Regions from separate parts of the Rummeliibacillus sp. NPDC094406 genome, predicted to be linked through region 2. Evidence: riboswitches for the same ligand, from Rfam matches in the RefSeq annotation. Region 2 holds a riboswitch; each other region holds the start of a gene.
The links. Region 2 has a riboswitch for lysine ahead of ACIQ4I_RS19020 (transporter substrate-binding domain-containing protein). Riboswitches for the same ligand answer to the same signal wherever they lie in the genome.

Region 1 (4,990 bases), on a different contig from region 2:
CCCTGTTAATCCTTTTAATATATTTAGACCTGCTGAAACTTTAGCCGTGCATATTTGGAAATTAAATTCTGAAGGTATTGTTCCTGATGCTCGTGAAATCGCAACAAAATCAGCAGCAATATTAATTATTATGGTTTTCGTATTTAATATAGCAGCACGTTTAATTGCTAAAGCCTTGGATAAACACTTTAAGGGTTCTGTAGGTGGAAAACAGAAAAAAGTAAAAAGTAAACTAGTAAGTTAATTGACCTAAGATACAAATATAAAACACATTATACTAGACTGCTGTACTCCCGAATTCTTCGGTTGTAAAGTAGTCTAATTTTAAGTCTACATTTAATGTTGGTATTTGAAACATTTAAAATTACATATAAAAGTTTTCAAGATGAATAATGAGTAAGAGGAAATTGACATTTCCTAAATACTTTTCTGTTTGATCCTATTAGTAACTAGGGATATTTAATAATGAAATGAAATTGACTAATAAAAGAGGGAATTGAATCCATGTCAAGAAAACATAATGTAAGCTTTCGAACAATGTTGATGGCTCCAATTATTTTAATTATCATTTTATCCTCTGCCATTATTGCATATGTAAGTTATGATAAAAATAAGAAAGTAATTATTCATTCTGTTGAACAGCAAATGCTCTCTTCTGCCGAAGTTATAAATCAAAAAATCACAATGTTAAAATCTACGACTACCAAAGAACAGTTTGATCGTAAATTATCCTATGCATTAACTCAAACTAAAAATAGCTTTAAATCATCAGAATTAACACCCATGCAATTTAAAATAGCAAAGGAAGGAAAGGTAGTGCCATTTAATGAATTCAAGAACAATATTCCGAAAATTCCAAATGAATTCATCAAAAAACTTTACCAACAAAAAAATGGAATTGTACATTATAACGGGGTAACTTATGCTCTGGCTTTTCAAATGGAACTAGATGAATCGGTATATGTAATTGCATTAAACGACGAAGAGTATTTAAAACCTGTATACAATTATCGGAATTTATTGATTGGTATTACTTTTCTTACTGTCCTATTAGCAAGCATAATAGGATTTATTATGATTAGTAAAGTGACAAAACCAGTTCATTCTTTAAAAAGATTAATGGATAAAGTTTCTGAAGGTGATTTTCAAACAAGAATAAAAATTGGTCAATCTAGTAAGGAAATCTATTCATTATCTGTTGGTTTTAACCAAATGGTAGATCGTCTTCAGTCTTTAATGACTCATTTAGAATTGAGTGCGAAGCAGGTAACTCAATCATCTGACAGACTAAAAATAACATCTTCAGAATCTAGGCAGGCTATAGAACAAATATCAATGGCAATTGAAGAAGTAGCAGGTGGGACAGAAGTGCAAGTAGAATCTGCTACATTAGCTTCCGGACAGGTTTCTGATATCTCAGTAGAAATGAATCATGCAGGCCAATGCATTCATAGTGTCGAAAATTCAGTGAATAAGGCTCTTGGAATAGCAGATTCAGGAAATAAACTAGTTAATAATACGGTTAAACAAATATCTCTAGTTGAAAAAACCGTTGAAAACACAGCAGCAAAGCTTGAATCATTACAGTTAAAATCAAAGGATATCGATCAAATTCTAAATTTAATAAGTGAAATATCTACCCTAACTAATCTTTTATCATTAAATGCATCGATTGAAGCGGCACGTGCAGGTGAACATGGAAAGGGATTCGCTGTTGTTGCACAAGAGGTCAGAAAACTATCAGATCAGTCAGAGCAAGCAGTCCTGCAAATAAAAGAAATAACCGATAAGATAAGAAAAGAAACAGATGAAGTTGCTCTATCGATGAATCAAGGATTACAAGTATTAAAAGAAGGAATTATAATGGTAGATCAAACAGAAGAGTCATTCGGGGATATTGTAAAAGCTGTGAGGAATGCCACACATGAAACAAATGATGTTTCTTCTATTGTAAATGACGTTAGTATAAAAACTGAAAATATGGTTAATCGTATGGAGGAAATATCTTCAATTTCAGGTCAATTCGCTGGAACAATGCAACATATTTCAGCTGTTACAGAGGAGCAACAAGCATCAATGGATAATGTTTCAGATGAGGCTCTTGCTTTAAATAATTTAGCGAAGGAGTTGGAAAATATTCTAAGTAACTTTAAAGTATAATTTAATTGTGTTGACTAATCGTTCACACAGTGGTTAAAACTCTTGATGATGTTAATGATATACTAATGCCCAGTCTAAGGACTGGGTTATTTATGTTTGGTGTGATGAAAAAGGTAAGTGAAAATTCCCCGTGCAGTAATGATAAATGCACGGAGAATGAGTATTTTCTATAGAAATGTATTTATCGCGCAGATGATTCAATAGAATTTTTATAAAACAACTTCTTTATTTTCATTCACTACTTGCAATACTTCTTGTAATTCACTTATTTCTTTATCGTTTAAAGGAATAATCGGTAAGCGAACTCCACCGACAGGAATACCTTTTAGATTTAATGCTGCTTTGACAGGTGATGGGTTTGGTGCAGCGAATAGTCCATTGAAAATTGGAAGTAATCGACGATGATCTTGAGCAGCTTCTCGCGTGTTGCCATTTTTGAATTTGGCAATCATCGCTTGCATTTCGTTCCCAATAATGTGGGATGCAACGGAAATTACTCCAGTAGCACCAATTGATAATGCAGGTAATGTTAAATTATCTTCACCAGTGTATACTGAAAAATTCTCAGGTGTTTGGCTAATCGTTTTGGCCATAGCATCTAAATTACCGCTTGCGTCTTTAATAGCAGTGATGTTCGGAATTTGTGCAAGACGAACGATGGTTTCTACAGACATGTTGATTACGCTTCGACCTGGTATATTGTAAAGTACAATTGGAAGTGTTGTTGCTTCAGCGATTGTTTTAAAGTGTTGATATAGTCCTTCTTGTGATGGTTTGTTATAGTAAGGAACAACAAGCATAATTGCATCTACTCCAGCGTTTTCCGCTAGTTTTGTCAATTCGATTGAAGCTTTTGTATTATTAGATCCAGTACCTGCAACAACAGGAACTCTTCCATCCGCAACTTCTACTACAAATTTAAATAATTCTACTTTTTCTTCTGTTGCTAACGTAGGGGATTCCCCAGTTGTTCCAGCAACTACGATACCGTCTGTTCCGTTAGCGATTAAATAATTTATTAAGTTTTTTGTAGCTGGAAAATCAATTTCTCCATTCTGATCAAATGGTGTCACCATAGCAGTTAAAATTTGTCCAAGATTCATTACTTCTCCACATCCTTAATTATTTTATATAAATAAAATAGAGGGAGAAGGGCAATTAGTAAGATAACGCAAAAAAGCAACAACGAGGCTACGTTGTTGCAGTAGAAACAGTATCATTTCTGTGCGTATGATAGCCCTCCATATAGTCTCCTACATGACAGTTCTGTATTTATTCAACACCAGAACCAGCTTCGAGAAAATGAGATTCTCTCCACTTCGGCAAATCCCCCTTTTCACAATCATCAACGGATCTCATTATCCTCTAATTGTGTACTGATGGTTTTTGCTCCTCTATCCTTACTTCAAATAAAAATTGAAATAAGTGAATATTTAATTAATTTGATAGTATCATTTTTTTTAGAGAATTGCAATGATTTAAGTGAAAGATTTAGAAATAGTGTATCATCTATTAAATGGATGATTATGAAGTGTAATAGGGTTAAATACAAGAGGGCGAGATTAATCGATGATTTAGCTGGAGCAATGGCTGAACCCAAGATGAAATTTTAATAAAAACGAAACAAACCAGTAGTAATAGCCGTAAGTTTTTGCATGTTTTCTATATTATATATACTTATCGACAAAGCCTCAGGTATAATTTCTAATGTTTTATAAAATGGGTTCCTTGTGTTATTTATCACAAGACCATGTGACCTTGCGATTTATTTTTAGATTATGGTATTATAAATTGGTTCAACTATTTTTAAGAGTCGTTTCTACATATACTGTTCATTTTTATTAAATACAACTAGAGATCAGTTACAATTTCAAAATTGAACGTTTTAAGATTGCTATATTGATATTATATTTTTTTAGAAGAAATATAATATGATGATTGTTGGGAATAGAAATGAAAATAAAAGAATAGAAATGAGTTAAAAGGGAGGTTTATGAATTTTGGAGAATAAAAATAATTATGTTCCATCAAAGTTTAACGCCTTATCTAAAACGGATGATGGCGGCGTCATTTTATACAATAGTTATACAGGCGCCATTGTTGATTTTTCAGAAGAAGAAAAAGCAGAAGTCATGGGTTCTTTAAAAAGAACGGGGGCAGCTGCATTAGATAGTGATGTAAAAAAAGCTTTATTTGATAATGGGTTTATTGTTCCTGGAAATGTAGATGAGATGAAAAGAGCAGAATATCTGCACCAATCTATGCACCGTACAGATATGTTGCACCTTATTCTTATGACAACAGAGCAATGTAATTTCCGTTGTACGTATTGTTATGAAACATTTGCACGTGGCAAAATGACAGACGATACAAAAAGCGGTGTAAAAGCATTAGTAAAAGAACAAGCTAACACTCTAAATAATTTACATATTAGCTGGTTCGGCGGTGAGCCACTACTTGAATTAGGAATTATCGAAGAATTGTCTAATTCATTTATGGCAGAAGCAAAAGAAAATAAAATCGATTATTCAGCAGACATCGTAACAAATGGATTCTTCTTAACAAGAGAAGTTTTAGAAAAATTATTATCTTGGGAAGTACGTCAATATATGGTGACAATTGACGGTGTGCAAGCAGTACATGACAGTCGTAGACATATGGCAGGCGGTCAAGGAACATTTGAACGAATTATCGAAAATCTAAAAGCTGTTAAAGAAAGTACTGGTCAGTTCGATATGACGATTCGTGTCAACTTCGATGAAGACAATTTAGAAGAAACTGGCGAATTGATTGAGTTCTTAAAAGAACACTTTGCTGATGATAAACGCTT
Region 2 (4,990 bases):
CAACACGTTGTTTTTGACCACCTGACAATTGACTTGGTCTGGCATTCAAATATCGATCCATACCAACTATTTTTAAATATTTTATCGCCACTTCTGTTGCTTCTTCTTTCGAGCGTTTCAATACTTTTGTCTGGCCAACAATGCAATTATTTAACACGTCACAGTTATTAAATAGATTAAATTGTTGGAACACCATACCTAAATGCGTACGGTAAATATTAATATTATGCTTATTATCTAGAATATTTTCGCCTTTATAAATAATTTCGCCGCCACTTGGTGTTTCTAGTAGGTTTATACAACGTAAAAGCGTTGACTTCCCTGAACCAGATGATCCAATTACACACACTACTTCACCTTTTTTTACAGAAAAGTTTACGTCTTTTAACACTTCATGTGTACCAAAGGATTTACTGAGATGCCGAATATCAATTATTGTTTCCATTGTTTTCTCTCCTTTGTACCCCTATTGTGGTGACTCTGGTCGACGAATGACCACAGTTTCATCTAGCATTTGATAATTTGCATTTCCTGCAAGTTTACGTTCAAAGAAGCGTAAAATTTGCGTTACGGTTATCGTCATAACTAAGTAAATGATACATGCGACAAAGAATGATTCAAAATATCGGAAGTTATTCCCCGCAATGGACTTCGTTTGGAAGTATAGCTCGGTTACACCAATTACATTTAATACCGATGTATCTTTAATATTCATCACATATTGATTACCTGTCGCTGGTAATATATTACGCATTACTTGTGGTAGGACTACATGAATCATTGTTTGCCAGTGATTCATACCAATTGCACGAGCGGCTTCGAATTGACCTTGGTCAACACCGATAATTCCACCACGTACGATTTCGGCCATATATGCCCCTGTATTAATGGATACAATAAAAATTGCAGCAAATGTGCGATCCAAATCGATACCAAACAATAAATCAGAACCGAAGTAGACAACCATCGCTTGCACAATCATTGGTGTACCACGGAAAAACTCAACATAGATTGTTAAAATAATATTGATCATTTTTAAAATCCATTTTTTTGCGCCGCTCTTATCTTTTGGAATCGTATGAATGACGCCAATAATCAAGCCGATTAATGCGCCAAAAATAGTCCCGATCGTTGAAATAGCAAGTGTCATCCAAGCGCCTCGTAAGAACATCGGCCAGTTATTTGTAATGATATTGATAAACCATTCTAAGCTCATTATTACTCCTCCTTAAAGCACAATAAGAACTACCAATCGCAATCATTCACAATCGGTAGCTCTGCTTAAGTTCGTTTAAAACTATTTAGCTGCTGGTTGATTTTTAATTGCATCATCCATGATTTTTTCGCGATCTGCTTCAGAAATACCTTTTAGAATTTCATTGATTTTAGCTGTTAAGTCACTATTTTTTTGTACACCTACAGCGATAGCAGTATCTTCTTCTGAAGTTTTGAAGCCTTTACCATCTGCGAATTCAACCATTGCAAATTTGTTGTTAGCTGCTGACGCAGATACAGCTTCTGGTTTTTCTGATACATAAGCATCAATCTTGCCTGATTCAAGAGCTACACGCATAGCTGGGAAATTATCCATTGCTGTTTCTTTTTTAACACCTTCGATTTGATCGATGACAGAGTAGTGGAAAGTGTTTAATTGAGCAGTTACTTTAGCACCTTTGAAGTCCGCAATTGAAGTTGCACCTTCGTATTTGCTACCTTTTTTAACGACTAATACTAAGTTTGATTTGTAATAAATATCCGAGAAATCAATTGTTTGTTTACGTTCTGCGGTTGGTGACATACCAGCGATAATGGCATCAATTTTACCTGAAGTTAACCCTGGTACTAGACCATCCCATTCTGTTTTAACAATAACTAATTTTTTACCTAAGCCGTCAGCAATTTTCTTAGCGATTTGTACATCATAGCCACCAGCGTATTCTGCATTGCCTTGGATAGCAACCGCACCCTTAGAATCGTCTGATTGTGTCCAGTTAAATGGTGGGTATCCTGCTTCCATGCCCACTGTAAACGTATCTTTGCTTTCTTTGTTTCCTGATGATTCTGAATTTTTAGAATCGTCTGATCCGCATCCAGCTAATACTAGGATGGCCATCAATAAAACGCTCAATAATAATGCCCATGTTTTTTTCATGTTTTCCTCTCCTTTGAAAACGTTATCCCTCAAATATCTGTATTAAGAAAAAAAGACTATAAAAAAAGGGACCCGAGTTGAACTCAGGTCCCAGAATATATCTAGTCCTAAATCCTCTACTTTATCCCATTATGAGATAGCTCAACTCAATAAGCCGGATAGCTTATCGAGACAGTCCTGCAATTATTCACTGCAGACCCAGCATGTAATGTCGAGATCAATTACACACTTCGGCAACATTTCCTTCTTCCTAGTTTCATCGCTTTCTCTAACTCCGCTAAGAACTAATAAATATCGCGCCTCTACCTCACAAATATAAGTGAGGTCTTATTTACTTGTTGTGAACAGTCTACAATACTAGTATTTTCATGTCAACTGCCAATTATCGAAATATTTATAAAATAAATATTTTCCTAGTTTCTTTCCCTTACTATACCTATTATAAAATAAGAAGCTAGAAATACAGACTATAATTAGTCTCCCTCTTTCAAAATATCTGCATCAATATATTGAATTTCACCTGTTGTTGCATCAATATTTTCAATATCTCTACTATTTGGGAAATACATTACATAATCTAATCCGTATACTGTCACTTCCTCGTCTTCATCATCATAGCTAGAAGTTCGGGCAAGCTTCATGTGTAATTGGTCTTTGAATAGTGAATCAGCTTGTTCTAATGACAATACAGGGTTCATATCCATAGAAGTTAATTCGTCCTCATTTGGTAATATAATTGTACAATCACGGACAATACCAGTATATACGCCAACGTTTACATGTATAGAATATTCCTCAATACGAATTCCTTTATGATGGCGTATAAATGTAAATGTTGTGAAAGGTTCGAAGTCAATATTATCTTCTTCATCAAAGTCTTCTTCATCTTCCATCATTTCAAGTTCTTCAAAGAATTGTCGTTCCTCTTCTGATAAATCCTCTTCGCTTATAATATCTAAATCTTCTTCATCTTCTAGCTGATCTTCAAGTAAATATTTCTCATGAATATTACCAACAGCCGATTCTAAGAACATTGTTGCTTTTTCTTCTAAAACTTTTTCCGGTAATTCTTCTTCTAATTCTTTCCAATCTACAGATGATTCATAATCCATTTGAATGTCATCCGAATGTTCAATTCTAATAATCGGTTCAGCCAGTTCAATATCATCTTCTGCTTTATACCAATAACGTCCAGATTCATTTTCTACCAAATGCATATCATTTGTAACACCCAATAAACCTTCGATTGTCTCAGTAACTGTTACTTTTCCAAATGTTTGTGCCTCTACATATTGCTCTTCAAAGTCTCCTGCAGTTACAATATGCCCATCTACATGAACTGTCATATACTTACGCTTTGGATAATAGACAAGCTTCATTTCACCATTGTCCCCATGAATCCCAAGCTCTACCAAAGGATATTGGCATAAAATATTTTTTGCATCATCAGCAGAAATCTCAATATCTGGATATGATAATTGATAGTATGATTGGAATAGTGTTGCTGAAATAATAAATCCTTGTTTATTAATCTCGATTGTTGCACCTGAATTAGGCAAAAATAGATTAAGCGCAACATCTTTTGCCTCAAAAACGATTAAATAAGATTCCCCATTCCATTCTGTCATCATATTAAAATGTAGTTTATCACGGCAAAATTCTTGTGCGAAATCTTCTGCACAACCAATTATTTCATCAGGTGTCAATTCTTCATATTCATCTAGTGAAACATCATTATTTTCCATAATCTCATCTAGATTAACCATAAATGAAGTTAGTTTTCCTTCATCCGATAACTCCATATGACCATATAGTAGACCTCTATGAGCGTCTATAATTTCGCCTACTGTAGAATCATCCTCATCATATTCAATCGTAATAACTGGTCGTCCAATGATATAGTCTCTCAATACAAATTCCCAATTTTTCATCAGTTGCTTCCTCTCATTAATCTCTTTAAATATATATCGAAATTTATTATTTTTATGTTTATGTAAAAGTAGGAAATAGCTTGGATGTCTCGTTTTCCCTAATAGCCCTTAAAACCTGATTTTAACATAAATATGTCAGTTCGTCTTAAGTTGTTTTGATATTAAAATAGCTCCTCCTTCAGAGATTACTTCTTTTTAATACGGATCCACATTCTATTTTATTAGCATTTTTGTATTTAATTTTACTTAAATTTATAAATCCAAGAAAAGTTTTTGACATTGTGGCGAAAATAATGTAAATTACCAAAGGACGAACATTTCCGAGTTATAAAAAAATAATATTCGTTTTTAGGAGTGTGTTTGATGGATAATGTATTTGATTACGAAGATATTCAATTAATTCCCGCAAAATGTATTGTTAATAGTCGCTCTGAATGTGATACAAGCGTAATGCTTGGTGATCACAAATTTAGACTCCCTGTTGTTCCTGCAAATATGCAAACAATTATAGATGAAAGTATTGCAATTAAATTAGCTGAAAATGGTTACTTCTATATTATGCACCGATTCAATCCAGAAAAACGTGCAGATTTTGTAAAAGATATGCAAAATCGTGGCTTAATTGCTTCGATTAGTGTCGGTGTAAAATCTGAAGAGTACACTTTTATCGAAGATTTAGCTAAATCAAATTTAACACCAGATTATATTACAATTGATATTGCTCACGGCCATTCGAACGCCGTAATTAATATGATTCAACATATTAAGAGATTAATCCCAACCACTTTTGTCATTGCAGGGAATGTTGGTACACCTGAGGCTGTACGTGAACTTGAAAATGCAGGCGCAGACGCTACAAAAGTTGGAATCGGACCTGGTAAAGTATGTATCACTAAAATTAAAACCG
Region 3 (4,990 bases), on a different contig from region 2:
TACAGTAGATAAAGGTTGGATGTGTGTTCAAGTTTTCTTTGTAAGGCAAGGGAAATTAATAGAGCGAGACGTATCCCTTTTCCCTTCTTACGGTGAGCCTGAAGAAGAATTTTTAACTTATGTTGGCCAGTTCTATGAAAAAGCTGACCATATAAAGCCAAAGGAAATCCTTATTCCCCAAGAAATTGATGGAGATATGCTTCAACAAGTTTTAGAAATAAAAGTAGTAAAACCACAAAAAGGTAGAAAAAAGGAATTACTAGATTTAGCTTCAAAGAATGCACAAATTGCGATTACTGAGAAATTCCAATTAATCGAAAGACAAGAGAAAAGAACAATCGGAGCGTGCGAAGAACTAGGCGATGCGATGAATATCACTACACCGCTTCGTATTGAAGCCTTTGATAACTCCCATATCTTTGGAGCAGACACTGTTTCAGCAATGGTCGTTTTTATAGATGGAAAACCAAGTAAAAAGGAATATCGAAAATTTAAAATTCAAAATGCAGGTGCTCATGATGACTATGGCGCAATGCGTGAAGTTATTCGTCGTCGATACACACGTGTATTAAAAGAAGGACTTCCTCTACCTGATTTACTAGTTACAGATGGTGGGAAAGGGCAAATGGAAGTAGCGAGAGAAATTTTAGAGGATGAGCTTGGACTCGATATTCCAATTGCAGGATTAGCAAAGGATGATAAGCACCAAACGTCACAACTTTTGTATGGAAATCCTCCTGAAATTATTCCATTAAAACGTACGAGTGAAGCTTTTTATCTATTGCAACGGGTTCAAGATGAAGTTCACCGCTTTGCAATTACATTTCATAGACAATTACATGAAAAAAATGCGATCACTTCTGTATTGGATGAAATTCCAGGAGTGGGTCCTAAAAGAAAACAACAATTATTAAAACATTTTGGTTCAATCAAGAAGATTAAAGAAGCAACTTTTGAAGAGTTGCAAGATGCGGGTGTTCCTAAAAAACTAATTAGTGCGATAATTGACTATTTTTCGAAAAAATGATTGCTAGATATTAAAACATATGGTATCTTTATGACACCAATTAAAAATCACTGATTTAGTGATGATAGAGGCGCGGGTTTCAAGAGTACTCGACTGGAGGACGAATAGGTCCATTGAAAGTCGGTGAAAGGGGAGGTCGCCGAAGTTGCAAGAATGCTATTTCCATCTTGCTGCTGGTTCTACATTGAAGAAATGTAGAATTGTCAGAATTGACTTTGATTCTGGAGGGCTATCTCACATGAATGTTCTTTTGAACGTGCATGCTAAGAGCAGCCCATTCACCATCTGTGTGAAGTGCTGCTCTTTTTTCATTAGAAATCATTGTGAAAATCGCCCACATACTATTAAGTAGGGGAGCGTTTTGATGAGTACTTTAGTCGTTAAATTTGGAGGAACTTCCGTCGCAACAACAGAAAGAATCATGCATGTAGCGCAACGCATTCAGCGTGAGAAACAAAATGGTTATAATCTTGTCGTTGTCGTATCTGCAATGGGTAAAACAACAGATCAACTTGTAGATATGGCACACGAAATTTCCGAATCACCTTCAAAGAGGGAAATGGATGTCTTATTGACAACTGGGGAGCAAGTAACGATTTCATTGTTATCAATGGCTTTGCATAAGCTAGGAATTGAGGCGCAATCATTTACTGGTTGGCAAGCAGGAATTGTCACAGAACATGTACCAAGTAATGCGCGCATAGAGGATATTGCACCAAAAGCGGTAAAAGAAGCTTTGGATGCCGGTAAGGTGTGTGTCGTCGCTGGATTCCAAGGAATTGATGATGAAGGTAACATTACAACACTTGGTCGCGGCGGTTCAGATACAACAGCTGTTGCTCTTGCTGTAGCGTTGAATGCTGAACGTTGTGATATATATACCGACGTAGATGGTGTTTATACAAGTGATCCTCGTTATGTAAAAGGCGCAAGAAAGCTACAGCAAATGTCATATGATGAAATGCTTGAATTAGCTAATCTCGGAGCCGGCGTCTTGCACCCACGATCTGTAGAGGTCGCAAAAAATCATAACATCCCGATGTCAGTTCGTTCGAGCTATGAGGATGTAGAAGGTACCATCTTGAAGGAGGAAATTGAAGTGGAAAAAGATTTAGTTGTACGTGGTGTCGCGTTTGAATCAGAGATTATTCGTTTAACAGTTTATTATGAAGAAGCCTATAATGGCTCATTAGCAAATATTTTTACAACATTAGCAAAAAATCATGTCAATGTGGATATTATTGTCCAAACGATTATTGAAGGAACAGAGCCATCCGTTTCTTTCTCAGTAAAAAAAGAAAATCTTAATGATGCTTTACAAGTTCTTTCCGAACATAAAGATACACTTGGTTATCATCATGTAGATCATGAAGCAGAATTGTCAAAAGTTTCAATTGTAGGATCTGGAATGGTTTCAAATCCAGGTGTTGCGGCTACTATGTTTGATCGTTTATATCGGGAAGGTATTCCAGTTAAAATGGTCAGTACTTCTGAAATAAAAGTATCCGTGGTTGTACCGCAGGAAGATATGCTTAAAGCAGCGAATGCATTACATGATGAATTTGATCTCTCTGTTCAAGAAGTTATTACGCATTAATCGATATAAGTTTTGAGAAATAGTTATTCCTTTGGGTAATGATTATACAATGATTGAATAGAGTAGAAAGGATTTCTCATGAGTAGAATTATACTTATGGGGAATCCTTTTTTATATCTGCAATTTGAATCAATTTCATAAATGCTTTTATAGTCAAAAAATACGAACATTATATGCTTAGTTAGTATTAATGATAAGCCCATCATTTCCGCTACAGACGGACGCTTTCCGCGGGCAAGCATCAAGCCTCCTCCTCACTACGTTCGTGCGGGGTCTTGATTGGCTTGCTTTTCCCGCAGGAGTCGCCGTCTTTCGCTACATTAAAATATTCCATAAGATATAATCGAATTTTGAAATTGATTCATTTGATTGAAATAAATTATTTTCAAAGCCATTCTTATTTTTCAGTTATAAAAAAACTCTCACCAGTTATCACAGGTGAGAGACGATGTTCTAGTAGGTTAGCCTTCAAGTTTATCTTTTAAATCCCATTTAATATGGAATTTAACTTGTGATTGTTTTGGTTTCGTTTCTTCATAACACTCAGTTAGGAAACCACAGCATTTTTGTTGGTGCTGAGCTAAAAAGCCCGCTTCTAAGCGAAAGCATCGCTGATCAAATTTAAGTACTTCAGGATCACCAGTTAAACTACAAAAAGCTTCACTTGCAGAAACTTTTTCGATGGTTAAATCACCCCAGCCAGCTTCTTTAAAGAAAGGTATTGCTTCTTCGAATTCAAATAGTGGAAATTTACGTGCTAACTCCTTACCGCACCAATATAATATATCTTCTTCATTTTTTCCTAATATAGAAGAAAGTACGTGATCTCGAATTAATTCATAACCGAATTGAGTAATTTCATTTTTTTGTTGAGTGGACATGAAAATCCTTCTTTCATAATATTTTTGTCTAAATTATGTCCAGAAAAGAAGTAATGGATTTAAAGGAGAAAATATGTATCTTTTCGAGAATAATAGAGGTTAGGACAACTTCAAGAAATAGTCTCTGTCACCTTGACGCTATTGAGGGATGAGAGTACAATAAACTTGTCATAATATTGTACCATTATGAAGCAAGCAGTCAATAGATGCTAAGTTACAAAAGCATGGCAAAAAATTGACACACTTGTTTCCAAGTACTTAGGGGGGTAACAGTCTTGTCGAAAGATCGAGAGTTTTATTGGCGTCGTCTGCATTCTCTTCTTGGAATTATTCCAGTAGGGTTGTTCGTGACGCAACACTTGTTAATCAACTTCCAAGCAACACACGGTGCAGAATCATTTAACAAAGCAAGTGAATTTATGGGAAATCTACCATTTTTATGGTTCCTTGAATGGTTCGTAATTTACATTCCTTTAATGTTCCATGCATTTTATGGTGTGTACATTGCATTTACTGCTCAACCAAATACACAACGTTTTGGCACATTCCGTAACTGGATGTTCGTTTTACAACGTTTCACTGGTGTATTCCTTGTAATTTTCCTTGCATGGCATATTTTCCAAACACGTATCCAAAAGGCACTTGGTACAGAAGTTGACTATGACATGATGGTTCAAGTTTTATCAAACCCAATCATGGTTGCATTCTATGCATTAGGTATTATTTCAGCTACTTTCCATTTGGCTAACGGTATTTGGTCATTCTTAGTAAGCTGGGGAATCACACAATCTCCAAAATCTCAAAAAGTTGCAACTTACATCACTATGATTTTCTTTGTAGTGTTATCTGTAATCGGTATTGGCGCTCTACTTGCATTTATTTAATAAGTCTTGAATAGACTTTGTAAGCGCTTGATTACAAATTGAACGAGGAGTGAGAAAAAAACATGGCTAAAAGCAAATTGATAGTCGTTGGTGGCGGTTTAGCTGGCTTAATGGCTACTATGAAAGCTGCTGAAATGGGCACAGAAGTAGAATTATTCTCATTAGTTCCGGTAAAACGCTCACACTCTGTATGTGCGCAAGGCGGAATTAACGGTGCCGTAAATACAAAAGGTGAAGGGGATTCTCCATGGATCCACTTTGACGATACAGTTTATGGTGGGGATTTCTTAGCAAACCAACCACCAGTTAAAGCAATGTGTGATGCTGCACCTGGTATCATTCATTTATTTGACCGTATGGGTGTTATGTTCAACCGTACACCAGAAGGTCTACTTGATTTCCGTCGTTTCGGTGGTACTCAACATCACCGTACAGCATTCGCTGGTGCGACTACTGGTCAACAACTTCTATACGCTCTTGACGAACAAGTACGTCGTTGGGAAGTTGAAGGATTAGTTACAAAATACGAAGGCTGGGAATTCCTAGGCTTAGTTCTTGATGATGAAGGCGTATGTAAAGGTATTAAAGCACAAGACCTTAC
Region 4 (4,990 bases), on a different contig from region 2:
TTATTAATTGATATATTGGAAATAAATTATATGAATTGTTTCGTTTTGAATAGAAAATAATTGGGTGAATTGATATTAATGTAAAAGTATTTTAGAGGTTAGAGGACTTTTAATGGGAGTGACTGTTTATGCTTGATAACAAGTACATAGATAATAGCTGGGATTTTCGACAAGAGATTAGTTTTGCTCAAAATTTAAATATAAAAATCATATGTTTATTTTAAAATAGAAGATGTTAATGTCTGGAGTTTATACTCCGGACATTTTTTATGTATAAAATTATTCAATGTTGAGAGCCTATAGCTCATGAATAGAATATTACCTAATAAAAATTAAGATATAAATTAGTATTTTATCTACATATTTTTTATTAAGAATAATTCATTTATGATAGAAGTACTTGGTTTTTAATAGGAGGTTTTTAGTAATATTATGCCGATGCTAAATGAGGCTTTTGATTTTATAAAGTTGTATTATACGGAAAATAATTTGCCAATAGATCAGTTAGAAAAACGACTGGAAGAAGTTGAAAGGGATATTATGGAGTATGGACATTATACACATACTTCAGATGAACTTGCTTACGGGGCAAAAGTGGCGTGGCGAAATAGTAATAAGTGTATCGGACGTTTGTTTTGGCAATCGCTACAAGTAAAAGATCAACGCGCTATAACAGATGAAGAAACGATTTATGAAAAGCTTTTAGAACATATCGAGTTTGCTACGAATAATGGGAAAATACGACCTACCATTTCCATCTTCGAACCGGAAAAAGTACGGATTTGGAATCACCAGTTAATTCGTTATGCTGGTTATGAACAAGAAGATGGTTCCGTAATTGGGGATTCTGATTCTCTTACTTTTACGAAAAAGTGTATTGAATTAGGTTGGCAAGGAGAAGGTAGTCAGTTTGATGTATTACCACTAGTTATTCAAATTGAGGATCGTCAACCTCGATTGTTTAATATCCCGCAAGAATATGTAAAAGAAGTAACTTTGCTACATCCTGAATTTGATTGGTTTGCTGAGTTACATTTGAAATGGTATGCAGTACCGATGATTTCAAGTATGAAGCTTGAAGTAGGGGGGATTGCATATGCAGCAGCACCATTTAATGGCTGGTATATGGGGACGGAAATCGGTGCCCGTAATTTAGCAGATGAATACCGTTATAATCAATTGCCGGTTGTTGCGGAGAAAATGGGCTTAAATATGTCTTCAAGTTCAAGTTTATGGCAAGATCGTGCATTAGTGGAACTAAATACAGCTGTACTTTATTCTTTTAAAGAAGATGGTGTGAGTATTGTCGATCATCATACAGCGGCGCAACAGTTTAAACGTTTTGAGGCAAATGAAGAGAGTGCAAATCGTGATGTAACAGGAAACTGGACATGGCTAATACCACCGTTATCACCAGCCACAACGCATATTTTCCGTAAGCCCTACGATAATACGAAAAAATCACCCATTTATTCATATCAAAAAGCACCTTATTAATATATTTGTTTAATGATAAACAGTAAGGAACAAAAAATCTTGAGCGACATTACGTTGTCGCTCAAGATTTTTTTACTTTTCTGGCGTTACAAAGCGGTCTTTTGCTGAAATCCATGCGGAGATTATTAAACCGACAACTGTGATTGCGTAAAGTATGTTTGCTGCATGCCAGCTATCCCATAAATCATGTATATATCCGTAAAGAACAGGTCCTGCTGCTGCAAGTAGGTATCCAATAGATTGTGCTGTGCCAGAAAGTTCTGCTGCCTCTAATGCATTGCGAGAACGTAAAGAGAAATACATCATGGCAAGTCCAAATGATGCCCCACCTGCGAGTCCAAGTAGAATCATCCATAGCATAGTCAGTGAGGTCCAATTCATTAATATTCCTGTAAAGCCAACCACATAGAATGCACCGAACATTACTACAAGTGAGCGTTGATCAGATCTGCGCCCTGCTAAAATAGGAATAAGAAAAGTCATAGGCAATTGTGAAAATTGCATAATAGAGAACATCCATCCTGCCTGATTTGCACTCATTCCTTGTGATTCTAACATTGCTGGAATCCAAGCAGCTGTTGTATAGAATATTAGAGATTGCAATCCCATTGCTAGTGTAATTGCCCAAGTTAAGGGATATTTCCAAATGGGTTTGCTTAGTTTCGCGTCATTCTGATTTTCTTGTATCGCTACTTTCTGGCGTAATTGTGGTAACCATACAATAATTGCGATAATGGAAAGAATAATCCAGCAGCCAAGTGCACCTTTCCAACCGAAGGATGTACCAGCTATTGGATAACTAACCCCAGCTGCAACGCTTGCTGAGACATTCATCGCAACAGTGAAGATAGATGTGAGTAAGCCTACTTGTAAAGGGAATTTTAACTTAATAAGAGCTGGTAGCAAAACATTACCAAATGCTATAGCAATCCCGATTAATGTAGTTCCTAATAATAGGAAGAAAGTATTTCCAAGTGAACGGATGGAAATACCGGCTGTTAATATGACCATTGCAACTAGTAGTGTTTTTTCGAATCCGAATATTCTGGCGAGTTTTGGTGCAAATGGTGACACGATTGCAAATGCTAGTAAAGGGATGGTTGTTATAAACCCAGCTAGTACATTCGAAATATCCAAGTCTTCTTTTATATAAGAAATAATTGGACCTACTGAAGTAAGTGGTGAACGTAATGTAGCGGCAATGAAGATAATGCCAAGCACGAGTATCCAAGTATTTCGATTCCAAGATAATTTTTTATTTTCTCTAGTGGATTGTTGTGAAGCCAATCTCTTTCCTCCTTTGTAAATAAGATTCTTTAGCAACCGTATCATTAATAGATAGTAAATTTCAATATTTCGACATAAAATAAGAGGTTAGGACATTTACAAAACTTCTATTGTATTAAAATACCATGTGCTTTATGTCTTGTTATCGAGGATACCTTGTATTATAATGAGGAACGTATTGAAATTATATATTGCATGCCTCATCCAATAGGTGAGGTAGAGGTCGCGGTATTCATGAGTATGATCGACGAGATGAAAAAGCATTAACGACTCGATTAAAAAGGGAATATTGCCGAAGTGTTGGTAAGCTTTTTATTAACAATGCTGGGGCTGTTATCGAAAGGTACAGAACTGTCACGTCTGAAACGACGTGTTGAGCTATCTTTATCAAGGTTGATGGGGAATTTTAGATACCATCTCAAGCATCCTTGTGATGGTATTTTTATTTTTATAGCTACGGGCTTGTGTCCGAAGCTGAATTGACTTCAACCCGACCTTTCTTGCAATGAAAATGGGAAAGAGGAGAAGAACTATGAATACAAAAAATACAAGCTCTGGTGAACAGCCGAGCTTAAATAGAGGTTTAAAAAGTCGTCATATTACGATGATTTCACTTGGTGGAACCATCGGTACAGGTTTGCTATTAGCAAGTGGTAATTCGATTGCTGCTGCTGGACCTGGTGGAGCATTACTAGCCTACGGATTGATAGGGATTATGGTATTCTTCTTGATGACAAGCCTTGGAGAAATGGCTGCATTCATGCCAGTCTCTGGTTCGTTTAATACGTATGCTTCAAAATTTATCGATCCAGCATTAGGATTTGCACTAGGTTGGAACTATTGGTACAACTGGGCGATTACAATTGCGGCAGAAATTTCAGCTGTATCCATTGTGATGAAATATTGGTTCCCAGACACGCCTTCATTTATTTGGAGCGCAGCGTTTCTAGTGATTATTTTTGTGTTAAATTACTTATCTGTTAATAGTTTTGGAGAAAGTGAATATTGGTTTGCTTTCATTAAAGTAGCTACAGTTATCATCTTCTTGATTGTCAGCTTCTTAATGATTTTTGGAATTCTTGGAGGCAAAGCACCAGTTGGATTTACAAATTTCTTTAAAGGTGATGCACCTTTCCACGGTGGTTTCTTTGCAACATTTGGAATTTTCTTAGCTGCTGGATTCTCATTCCAGGGAACAGAATTACTGGGTATTACTGCCGGGGAAACAAAAAATCCTGGTAAAACAATTCCAAAAGCAGTTCGTCAAATTTTCTGGCGAATCTTGTTATTCTATATTCTGGCGATTTTAGCTATTAGTTTGTTAATCCCTTATACAGATCCACGTCTTGCTAATAGTGATGATGTAACAGTAAGTCCATTTACTTTAGTATTTGAAAATGCAGGAATTGCTTTTGCAGCATCTATTATGAACGCTGTTATATTAACAGCTATATTATCCGCTGGTAACTCTGGTTTATATGCATCATCTCGTACACTATGGCAATTAGCGATGGAAGGTAAAGCACCTAAAATCTTTAAAAAATTAAACAAACGTGGTGTACCAGTGGCTGCACTTGTTGCAACAGTTCTAGTAGCTTGTTTATCATTCTTAGCATCATTATTTGGTACAGGTACTGTATATATTTGGTTGTTAAATGCTTCAGGTATGTGCGGATTTATTGCGTGGTTAGGGATTGCAGCAAGTCATTATCGTTTCCGCAAAGCGTATGTTGCACAGGGCCATGACTTATCTGAACTACCTTATCGCTCAAGATTCTTCCCATTTGGACCAATCTTTGCATTTGTACTATGTGCGATTGTTGTATTAGGACAAAACTATACAGCTTTTACGGGAAATCATATCGATTGGTATGGCATATTAGTATCCTATATTGGTTTACCAATCTTCTTTATCCTGTGGTTCGGTTACAAATGGAAGCATAAAACTAAAATTGTTCGTTTAGAGGATGCAGATTTTACATCTGATCGACCAAATCACGGTTAATTAAAAGGCTAATCTATCTCAGGGGAAGATACCTGAAATAGATTAGCCTTTTTTAAAGGATTAAAAGGTGAATCAGCGTATATTTATGATTGCAAACATCATTAATGTTCGCGTAATGCCTATATTTTTGCTTATATATTTGTAAATATTCGGGTTTTGAACATTTCTGAATAGTTTTATATTTTAATATTTTGTTGAAAT

Region 1: another riboswitch for lysine. It lies ahead of dapA (4-hydroxy-tetrahydrodipicolinate synthase); the one in region 2 lies ahead of ACIQ4I_RS19020 (transporter substrate-binding domain-containing protein).
Region 3: another riboswitch for lysine. It lies ahead of ACIQ4I_RS10510 (aspartate kinase); the one in region 2 lies ahead of ACIQ4I_RS19020 (transporter substrate-binding domain-containing protein).
Region 4: another riboswitch for lysine. It lies ahead of ACIQ4I_RS19715 (amino acid permease); the one in region 2 lies ahead of ACIQ4I_RS19020 (transporter substrate-binding domain-containing protein).

What each region holds. Positions count from the first base shown of each region.
Region 1 covers NZ_JBIWGZ010000008.1:116,999-121,988, reverse strand. The annotation lists gene pstA (phosphate ABC transporter permease PstA) at 1-244, shown strand, start outside; gene ACIQ4I_RS18205 (methyl-accepting chemotaxis protein) at 505-2,160, shown strand; gene dapA (4-hydroxy-tetrahydrodipicolinate synthase) at 2,370-3,263, opposite strand; lysine riboswitch at 3,387-3,565, opposite strand; gene ACIQ4I_RS18195 (radical SAM protein) at 4,161-4,990, shown strand, end outside.
Region 2 covers NZ_JBIWGZ010000009.1:92,515-97,504, forward strand. The annotation lists gene ACIQ4I_RS19010 (amino acid ABC transporter ATP-binding protein) at 1-445, opposite strand, end outside; gene ACIQ4I_RS19015 (amino acid ABC transporter permease) at 467-1,216, opposite strand; gene ACIQ4I_RS19020 (transporter substrate-binding domain-containing protein) at 1,298-2,152, opposite strand; lysine riboswitch at 2,282-2,465, opposite strand; gene ACIQ4I_RS19025 (hypothetical protein) at 2,626-4,083, opposite strand; gene guaC (GMP reductase) at 4,447-4,990, shown strand, end outside.
Region 3 covers NZ_JBIWGZ010000003.1:430,062-435,051, reverse strand. The annotation lists gene uvrC (excinuclease ABC subunit UvrC) at 1-1,027, shown strand, start outside; lysine riboswitch at 1,085-1,267, shown strand; gene ACIQ4I_RS10510 (aspartate kinase) at 1,392-2,624, shown strand; gene ACIQ4I_RS10505 (DUF2507 domain-containing protein) at 3,086-3,505, opposite strand; gene ACIQ4I_RS10500 (succinate dehydrogenase cytochrome b558 subunit) at 3,781-4,389, shown strand; gene sdhA (succinate dehydrogenase flavoprotein subunit) at 4,452-4,990, shown strand, end outside.
Region 4 covers NZ_JBIWGZ010000010.1:72,370-77,359, forward strand. The annotation lists gene ACIQ4I_RS19705 (nitric oxide synthase oxygenase) at 433-1,497, shown strand; gene ACIQ4I_RS19710 (CynX/NimT family MFS transporter) at 1,570-2,784, opposite strand; lysine riboswitch at 2,994-3,173, shown strand; gene ACIQ4I_RS19715 (amino acid permease) at 3,317-4,789, shown strand.